2 regions of the Streptomyces sp. NPDC051310 genome follow, and region 2 is predicted to be linked to the other one. Evidence: riboswitches for the same ligand, from Rfam matches in the RefSeq annotation. Region 2 holds a riboswitch; the other holds the start of a gene.
What was found. Region 2 has a riboswitch for thiamine pyrophosphate ahead of ACIA79_RS07510 (thiamine ABC transporter substrate binding subunit). Riboswitches for the same ligand answer to the same signal wherever they lie in the genome.

Region 1 (4,780 bases), on a different contig from region 2:
TCCACCTGCCCGGTGACGCACCGGTGAGCTGGACTTTCGGGCGGGAGTTGCTCCTGGACGGGATCAACGCACCGAGCGGTGACGGCGACGTGCACATCGCGCCGACCGGTCCCGAGGATCTGTCGGACGTCAGCATCCGGCTGCAGGTCGGCAGCGACCGGGCGCTGTTCCGTGCGGGCGTGCCGCCCCTGGTGGCGTTCCTCGACCGGACCGACAAGCTGGTGCCCCTGGGACAGGAGCTCACGCTCGGTGATTTCGAGCAGCACCTGGAGGAGGCACTCGGACGGATCCTCGCCGAGGAGAACGCCGGCTGAGGTCACTGCTTGCGACGACGGCCCCGTCCGCCCCGTCCGCCGCGTCCGGCCGGGGCCGCGGCGGCCGCGGGACCCGGGCCGGTGCCGGCGCCCGGCCGGTCGGCGGAGACCACCAGGGCGGCCAGCGCCGTCGTGACCGGCACGGAGGCGACCAGCCCGATGGAGCCGACGAGGGTCCGTACGATCTCCTGCGCCACCAGCTCGCTGTTGGCGACCGTCCCCACACTGCTCTCCGCGATCGAGAAGAGCAGCAGCAGGGGCAGTGCCGCACCCGCGTACGCCAGGACCAGCGTGTTGACCACGGAGGCGATGTGGTCGCGTCCGATGCGGATACCGGCCCGGTACAGGGCGCGGGGGCCCATCTTCGGGTCGGCCTGGTGCAGTTCCCACACCGCGGACGTCTGGGTCACGGTCACGTCGTCGAGGACACCGAGGGAACCGATGATGACGCCGGCCAGCAGCAGACCCGACATGTCGATGTTCGGGTAGAGCCCGTGGATCAGACCGGTGTAGTCGTCGGTGTTGCCCGTGAGGGACGCCCACCCGATGAAGGCCGAGCCCAGCAGCCCGATCAGCAGCAGTGAGATGAGGGTGCCCAGCACGGCGACCGAGGTGCGGGCGGTGAGGCCGTGGCACAGGTACAGCGCCATCAGCATGATGGCGCTCGCCCCCACCACCGCCACGACCAGCGGGTTCGAGCCCTGGAGGATGGCCGGGAGGATGAAGACGGTCAGCACGACGAAGCTCGCCGCCAGGGCGATCAGCGCCATCACGCCGCGCATCCGGCCGACGGCCACCACCGCCAGGGCGAAGATCCCGGCGAGGATCGCCACCGGCATCCTGCGGTCGACGTCGGTGACCGAGTACTGGAGGTCGCGGGGCGCGTCGGGCGCGTACGCCACCACCACGCCCTGCCCCTGGTCGAGTTGGCGGGGCGAGTCCGGCTGCACGACCTCGACGAACCGGCGGCCCCGGTCCTTGCCCGTGGTGACCTCGACCGTCGCCTTCGCGCACTTCCCCTGCTGGGCGTTGACCGCCTCCCGGCCCTCCGGTGTCGTCGTGTCCCCGGTGGGCGGGACCTGCGCCGCGTTCACGTCCTTGCAGTCCACCCGCTCGACGCGGACGACCGTGCCCTGCTCGGTCTGCCGGTCGAAGCCCACACCCGTGCGCTCGTGGGCAGGCGCGCCACCTGGCCACAGCAGGGCGAGACCCACGACGACCGCCGTGGCGAAGGGGATCAGTACGGCCGCGATGACCTTGCGCAGATGCTGGGAGACGGGCGCGGCAGGGCCATGGCTGTGCGTATGACCGTGCGCATGCCGGTCCGGCTCGGGTGTCTCGTGCGTGGAAGTCACCGACCGATCATCGCAAGAACCGAGGGGGCCCTCTGTTCAGCGTGGCCGGAAGGACGCTAGCGTGGTGACACCTTTGCACACGCGGGAGCTCGGAGCACCGGGCTGAGAGGGCGCTGAAATCCGTACGAAGAGTACGGAAACGGCTGCGTCGACCGCCGAACCTGTTACCGGGTAATGCCGGCGTAGGGAGTAGGTCACGATGACCGTTCAGGACGCACGCACGCCTGCCTCGAATCGGAACGACGAGGCCGGGAAGTCCGTCGGATGGCACAAGGGGTACATCGAGGGTTCGCGCCCCGACCTTCGCGTGCCGGTCCGCAAGGTGCACCTCACCAACGGCAAGGACGTGACGCTGTACGACACGTCAGGGCCGTACACCGACCCGAGCGTCGAGACGGACGTACGCCGCGGCCTGCCGCCGTTGCGGGAGAACTGGATCATCGGGCGCGGCGACACCGAGGAGTACTCCGGCCGGCCGGTCCGCCCGGAGGACGACGGGATCAAGCACACCTCGCCGCGCGGCGGGCTGCGCAACCTCGACGCCGTCTTCCCGGGCCGGCCCCGCCAGCCCCGCCGGGGCCGTGACGGGCAGGCGGTCACGCAGCTCGCGTACGCCCGCCGCGGCGAGATCACGCCGGAGATGGAGTACGTCGCGCTCCGCGAGAACGTCTCCCCGGAGGTGGTGCGCGAGGAGATCGCGGCCGGGCGCGCGGTACTGCCGGCCAACGTCAACCACCCGGAGATCGAGCCGATGATCATCGGCAAGCGGTTCCTGGTGAAGGTCAACGCCAACATCGGCAACTCCGCCGTCACGTCCTCCATCGAGGAGGAGGTGGAGAAGATGACCTGGGCGACCCGCTGGGGTGCCGACACCGTCATGGACCTCTCCACCGGCCGGAACATCCACACCACCCGCGAGTGGGTGCTGCGCAACTCCCCCGTGCCGATCGGTACCGTGCCGCTCTACCAGGCCCTGGAGAAGGTCGACGGCAAGGCCGAGGAACTGACCTGGGAGATCTACAAGGACACGGTCATCGAGCAGGCCGAGCAGGGCGTCGACTACATGACGGTGCACGCCGGAGTCCTGCTGCGGTACGTGCCGTTGACCGCGCGCCGCAAGACCGGCATCGTCTCCCGCGGCGGTTCGATCATGGCTGCGTGGTGCCTGGCGCACCACAAGGAGTCGTTCCTGTACGAGAACTTCGAGGAGCTCTGCGAGATCCTCGCCGCGTACGACGTGACGTACTCGCTCGGTGACGGTCTGCGGCCCGGCTCGATCGCCGACGCCAACGACGAGGCGCAGTTCGCCGAACTGCGCACGCTGGGCGAGCTCAACCGGATCGCCAAGCGGTACAACGTGCAGACGATGATCGAGGGCCCGGGCCACGTCCCGATGCACAAGATCAAGGAGAACATCGACCTCCAGCAGGAGATCTGCGAGGAGGCGCCGTTCTACACGCTCGGCCCGCTGACCACCGATGTGGCGCCGGCGTACGACCACATCACGTCGGGCATCGGTGCTGCCATGATCGCCTGGTGGGGCACCGCGATGCTCTGCTACGTGACGCCCAAGGAGCACCTGGGGCTGCCCAACCGTGACGACGTGAAGACCGGTGTCATCACGTACAAGATCGCGGCGCACGCGGCCGACCTGGCCAAGGGCCACCCCGGGGCGCAGGAGTGGGACGACGCCCTGTCGGACGCGCGCTTCGAGTTCCGCTGGGAGGACCAGTTCAACCTGGCCCTCGACCCGGACACCGCAAGGGAGTTCCACGACGAGACGCTGCCCGCGGAGCCCGCCAAGACCGCCCACTTCTGCTCCATGTGCGGTCCGAAGTTCTGCTCGATGAAGATCTCGCAGGACATCCGGCGGGAGCACGGCGGCGATCTGAAGCAGGACGAGATCCAGGCGGGGATGGCGGAGAAGTCCGCCGAGTTCGCCGCTGCGGGGAACCGGGTCTATCTGCCGCTGGCGGACTGACCCCGGCCGCGCGGACGCGGCGACGCATCCTCGAACGGATGTTTCACGTGAAACGGCGCCGGGGCACCGGTCAGTCCGGCTGGTGCTCCGGGCCGCCGAAGTCCGGGCTGGTGAAGTCCGGGCTGGTGAACGTGGGACGCGCCGCCGTGCCGCCCTCGCTCGGGCTGGAGAAATCGGGGCCGCTGTAACCGACCTTCGGCAGCTGCCCGACCTTGCGCGGAGGGACCCCGGAGGCCGGGTCCGCGCTCGGATCGGCCAGGGCGTCCCGCAGGAACGGCATGATGCCGCGTTCGAGCAGGGCGTGCCGCCAGGCCTCTCTCGCGCGGGCGATCTCGTCGGGCAGGTCGTCGCCCCCTTCATGGGCGGGCACCTGCGTGGAGCTGTTGCGCAGGGCCGTGACCAGCAGGCCGACGGCGGCGACCAGGATCCCCAGCGCCGTGACCGCGGCGAAGAACCAGCCGGCCGTCAGCAGCGGTTTGGCGAAGGACGGCGCCGGGTCGAGGGCCATCAGCAGATAGCCGACCAGCAGGAAGATGACCGCGGCGGTGCCGGCGAGCACCGGGGCCAGGACGGTGACGACGACACCGAGTCCGGCTCCGGCGCCGGTCGCCGTGTCGTCGTCGGTGGCGGCGGACAGCACGGAGCCGATGGTGGAGGTGGGTGCGGGCGTACGCGCTTCCTCGCGCACCTGCACGAAGTGGTCGTACTCGGTCGCGGCGGCCTGGGTGATCAGTGCCGTCGCGTTCAGGGCCATGGTGCGCAGTTGTTCGGCGTTGAGCCGCTTGCCGAGCGCGTCGAGTTCCGGACGTTCGTGCGCATTGCGCAGTGCCTCGTCGAGGAGGCGCTCGTACTCGGAGCGGTCCTCGGTCAGCAGGTGCGGAGCGCTTTTCATGTGCATCCCCCGATGCTCCGTAGGGCCTGTTTGCCCGCGTAGAACGGGCAGTCGGGCGGAAACGGAGGAGAGCCTGCTACGGATAAGCCGATGGTAGAGCGGTTACGGCAAAGGGTGACAGGGGAATTCCGGAAATCGCCTGTCCCGGCTCCGCTGCGTGATGTCTCAGGGGGAGAGCGGGAGTTGGACGACCAGCAGCTTTCCGGCCATGGTCACACCGCCGTCCATGGCGATGGCG
Region 2 (4,780 bases):
GCGCCACGGCGACCGGCAGCGTCGGGTTGTCGGGCCGGGCGATGAACACGGTCGCGCCGAACTCGCCCAGCGACACGGCGAACGCGAACCCCGCCGCCACCAGCAGCGCGCGCCGAACCAGCGGCAGGTCGACCTCCCGCCACGCCCGCAGCGGCGACGCCCCGAGCACGGCCGCGGCCTCCCGCAGCCGGTCGTCCACCGCCCGCAGCACCGGCAGCATGGTCCGTACGACGAAGGGCACGCCGACCAGGGCCTGGGCGAGCGGCACCAGGATCCACGACGAACGCAGGTCGAGCGGCGGCTCGTCGAGAGTGATCAGGAAGCCGAAGCCGACGGTGACGGCGGACACACCGAGCGGCAGCATCAGCAGCGCGTCGAAGCCGCGGACGAGCCGTCCGGCCCGCCGGGTGAGCGCCGCGGCGGCGAGCCCGCCGACCACCAGCGCGAGGGCGGTGGCAACGAGCGCGTACTGCAGCGAGTTGCCGATCGCCTCGACGGGCGGCACGAGGAAGGTCCCGCCGCCCGCGCCGGCGTCCTGGAGGGCCCGGTAGAAGCCGAGGCCGCCGGACCCGCCGCCGAACGAGCGCAGGACGAGGACGCCGAGCGGCAGCAGGAGCAGCAGCACCACGGTGAGGAGCACACCGCCGAGCAGCGCCCACTGCCCGGCCCCGCGCGGCCGCCGCGCGGTCTGCGCCGCGTCGACCAGGTGCAGCGCCGTCTCCCGCCGGCGGACCGTCCAGGCGTGCACGGCGAGGATCGCCCCCACGGCCGCGAACTGCAGCAGCGTGAGCACGGCCGCCGTCGGCAGGTCGAGCAGCTGCGCGGTCTGCCGGTAGATCTCCGCCTCCAGCGTCCGGTACGCGGGCCCGCCGAGGATCTGGACGATGCCGAAGGAGGTATAGGTGAAGAGGAAGACCATCAGCGCGGCGGCGGCCACCGCGGGCGCGAGCGCCGGCAGCGTCACGCGCCGCCAGGCACCGAACCGGGAGGCGCCGAGGACCCGCGCGGCCTCCTCCTGGCGCGGGTCGAGCTGCGCCCACAGGCCGCCGACCGTGCGGACGACGACCGCGTAGTTGAAGAAGACGTGGGCGAGGAGGATCGCCCACACGGTGGTGTCCAGCCGCACGCCCCACAGCTCGTCGAGGAGGCCGCCCCGCCCGACGAGCGCGAGGAAGGCGGTCCCGACGACGACGGTCGGCAGCACGAACGGCACGGTCACCACGGCCCGCAGGACCTGCTTGCCGGGGAACTCCAGCCGGGCGAAGACGTACGCCGCGGGCAGCCCGATCAGCAGGGTGAGCGCGGTGGAGGCGAGCGCCTGCCAGGTGGTGAACCACAGCACGTCCAGGATGTCCGGCCGGCCGAGCACCTCGCCGAGCCGCCCGAACTGCCAGCCGCCGTCCTGGGTCCTCAGCCCGCGGCCGACGATCGCGGCCACGGGGTAGGCGAAGAAGACGGCGAAGAACGCCACGGGCAGGACCATGAGTCCCGCCCGCAGCGCGCCGCGCCGGAGCGGGGTCACTTCAGGACGAGCGAGGCCCACGACCGGATCCACTGGTCGCGCTTCTCGGCGATCTTCGCGGGTGCCACGGTGTGCGGCTTGTCGACGGTCACGCCGTGCCGGGTGAACAGCTCCGGCAGCTGGGCATCCTTGATCACCGGGTTCACGAACATCTGGAGCGGCATGTCCTCCTGGAACTTCTTGCCGATCAGGAAGTCGATGAGGGCCTTGCCGCCGTCGGGGTTCTCCGCACCGGTCAGCAGGCCGGCGAACTCGATCTGGCGGAAGCAGGTGCCGGTGGAGACCCCGGTGGGCGCCTCGGCCGGCTTCGGCTCGGCGTAGAGGACCTCGACGGGCGGGCTGGAGGCGTAGGAGACGACGAGCGGCCGGTCCGCCTTGGCCTCCTTGCCGCCGGCGGAGCCGGAGAACTCCTGGTTGTAGGCCAGTTCCCAGCTGTCGACCACCTTGACGCCGTTGGCCTTGAGCTTCTTCCAGTAGTCCTGCCAGCCGTCGTCGCCGTACCGGGCGGCCGTGCCCAGCAGGAAGCCGAGGCCCGGGGACGACCGCTCGGGGTTCTCGACGACGAGGAGGTCCTTGTACCGCGGCGCGGCGAGGTCGTCGAAGGTCTGCGGCGGCGCGAGCTTCTTGTCGGCGAAGTACTTCTTGTCGTAGTTGACGCAGACGTCCCCGCTGTCGACCGGCGTGACCCGGTGCTTGTCCCCGTCGAGCCGGAGAGCGTCCGGAACCCGGTCCAGGCCCTTGGCCTCGTACGGCTCGAAGAGCCCGTTGTCGAGGGCGCGGGAGAGCAGGGTGTTGTCGACGCCGAAGAAGACGTCGCCCTGGGGGGCGCCCTTGGTGAGGATCGCCTTGTTGACGGCCTCGCCGGCGTCCCCGCTCTTGAGGACCTTGACCGTGTAGCCGGTCTGCCGGGTGAACTCCTTCAGGACGGCCGGGGAGGCGTTGAAGGAGTCGTGGCTGACGAGGGTCACGGTCTTGGACGCCGTACCGCCGCCCTCGGACTTCTCGCCGGCGTCACCGCCGCAGGCGGTGAGCGTCGTGACGCCGATCGCGGCGGCGAGGACGCCGGCCGCGATCCTGGTGGTGGTGCTCACTGAGATTCCTCCTGGGTGTGACCAGGAAGAGACGCGGCCCTGCCCACCGGGTCCGTCCGGTGGGCAGGGCGCAACAGCTCGAGTAACGACCGAACTTCCTACCCAGAATGACCTGGGCGAGGTTCAGAGGGTCTGCAGCCGCCGTGCTTGCGTCGCCGGCGTGTGCCGCACTCTCAGCGCTGTGGCGCTCCCCTGTCGGAATATGCAGATGTGTTCGAGGCCAGACTACAAGGTCAGCGTTCCGCCGCCGCGAGCTGTCCACAGGCACCGTCGATCTCCTGGCCTCGGGTGTCCCGCACGGTGACGGGGACGCCGTGGGCGGCGATCGCCTCGACGAACGCCTTCTCGTCCTCGGGGCGGGAGGCGGTCCACTTCGACCCGGGGGTCGGGTTGAGCGGGATCAGGTTGACGTGGACCCGCTTGCCCTTGAGCAGCCGGCCCAGCAGGTCGCCGCGCCAGGCCTGGTCGTTGATGTCGCGGATGAGCGCGTACTCGATGGAGACGCGGCGGCCGGACTTCTCGGCGTACTCCCAGGCGGCGTCCAGCACCTCCCGGACCTTCCAGCGCGTGTTGACGGGGACGAGGGTGTCGCGCAGCTCGTCGTCGGGGGCGTGCAGCGAGACGGCGAGGCGGCACTTGAAGCCCTCGTCGGCGAACCGCAGCATGGCGGGGACCAGGCCCACGGTGGAGACGGTGATGCCGCGCTGCGACAGGCCGAGGCCGTCGGGCTCGGGGTCGGTGAGGCGGCGGATGGCGCCGACGACCCGGTTGTAGTTGGCGAGCGGCTCGCCCATGCCCATGAAGACGATGTTGGACAGGCGGGCCGGGCCCCCGGGGACCTCGCCGTCACGCAGGGCGCGCATGCCGTCGACGATCTGGTGCACGATCTCGGCCGTCGACAGGTTGCGGTCGAGGCCGGCCTGGCCGGTGGCGCAGAACGGGCAGTTCATGCCGCAGCCCGCCTGCGACGAGATGCACATGGTCACGCGGTCGGGGTAGCGCATGAGGACCGACTCGACGAGCGTGCCGTCGTGGAGCCGCCACAGGGTCTTGCGGGTGGTGTCGTCGTCGCACGAGATGTGCCGGACGACGGACATCAGGTCCGGCAGCAGCTCCGCGGCGAGCTTCTCCCGGGACGCGGCGGGGATGTCCGTCCACGCGGCCGGGTCGTGCGCGTACCGCGCGAAGTAGTGCTGGGAGAGCTGCTTGGCGCGGAACGGCTTCTCGCCGATCGCGGCGACGGCTTCCTTGCGCTCGGCGGGCGAGAGGTCGGCGAGGTGCCGCGGCGGCTTCTTCGCCCCGCGGGGCGCGACGAAGGTGAGTTCTCCCGGGGCGGGGGGTGCCATGACCTGGTACTCCTCAGTAAGACGAGGCCGCGGTACGTGAGCCGGGTGACCTCACCGGATGATCCCCGCGGTGCGCGGGGCCGAAAGGGCCCGCCGCCTCGACGCGACGGGCCCTTCCAGGGTAACCGGATGGCGCTGCGGCCTGTTCCCGGCGGCGCACCGGCCCCGGGCGGCCGGCGCCCGGGTCGGTCAGCCCGCCCCGACGAACAGCACCAGCAGCAGCCACACCACCGGCGCGGTCGGCAGCAGCGAGTCCAGGCGGTCCATGATGCCGCCGTGCCCGGGGAGCAGGGTGCCCATGTCCTTGATGCCCAGGTCCCGCTTGATCATCGACTCGCCCAGGTCGCCGAGCGTGGCGCTCACCGCGACCGCGAGGCCCAGCAGCAGGCCCTGCCACCAGGTGCCGCCGTCGATGGCGAACTCCATGCACAGCGCGCCCGCCGCCATCGCGAACGCCACCGCTCCGGCGAGCCCCTCGCGGGTCTTGCCGGGGCTGATGCGCGGCGCGAGCTTGTGGGTGCCGAAGCGCCAGCCGACCGCGTACGCGCCGGTGTCGCTGACCACGGTCAGCAGCAGGAAGGTGAACACCCGCAGGGGGCCGTCGTCCGCGGTGAGCATGAGCGCCACGAACGTCGCGAGGAACGGCACGTAGAAGGCGGCGAACAGGCCGGCCGTGACGTCCTTGAGGTAGCCCTCGGGCGGTTCGGTCATCCGCCACACGAGGACCGCGAGCGCGGTGAGCGCCATCGCCACCCAGGCGCCCTCGGTTCCGCGTACGTAACCGGCCACGACCATCGCCACGCCGCCGACCGCCAGCGGCA

Region 1: it holds a riboswitch for thiamine pyrophosphate, as region 2 does, so the genes downstream of both, thiC (phosphomethylpyrimidine synthase ThiC) here and ACIA79_RS07510 (thiamine ABC transporter substrate binding subunit) in region 2, are expected to answer to the same signal.

The regions. Positions count from the first base shown of each region.
Region 1 covers NZ_JBITEO010000015.1:159,973-164,752, reverse strand. Annotated here, with positions in the region: gene ACIA79_RS22505 (SsgA family sporulation/cell division regulator) at 1-314, shown strand, start outside; gene ACIA79_RS22500 (YibE/F family protein) at 317-1,669, opposite strand; TPP riboswitch at 1,741-1,875, shown strand; gene thiC (phosphomethylpyrimidine synthase ThiC) at 1,869-3,650, shown strand; gene ACIA79_RS22490 (hypothetical protein) at 3,721-4,548, opposite strand; gene ACIA79_RS22485 (metallophosphoesterase) at 4,708-4,780, opposite strand, start outside.
Region 2 covers NZ_JBITEO010000004.1:105,170-109,949, forward strand. Annotated here, with positions in the region: gene ACIA79_RS07505 (ABC transporter permease) at 1-1,483, opposite strand, end outside; gene ACIA79_RS07510 (thiamine ABC transporter substrate binding subunit) at 1,519-2,613, opposite strand; TPP riboswitch at 2,691-2,817, opposite strand; gene rlmN (23S rRNA (adenine(2503)-C(2))-methyltransferase RlmN) at 2,847-3,959, opposite strand; gene ACIA79_RS07520 (phosphatidate cytidylyltransferase) at 4,149-4,780, opposite strand, start outside.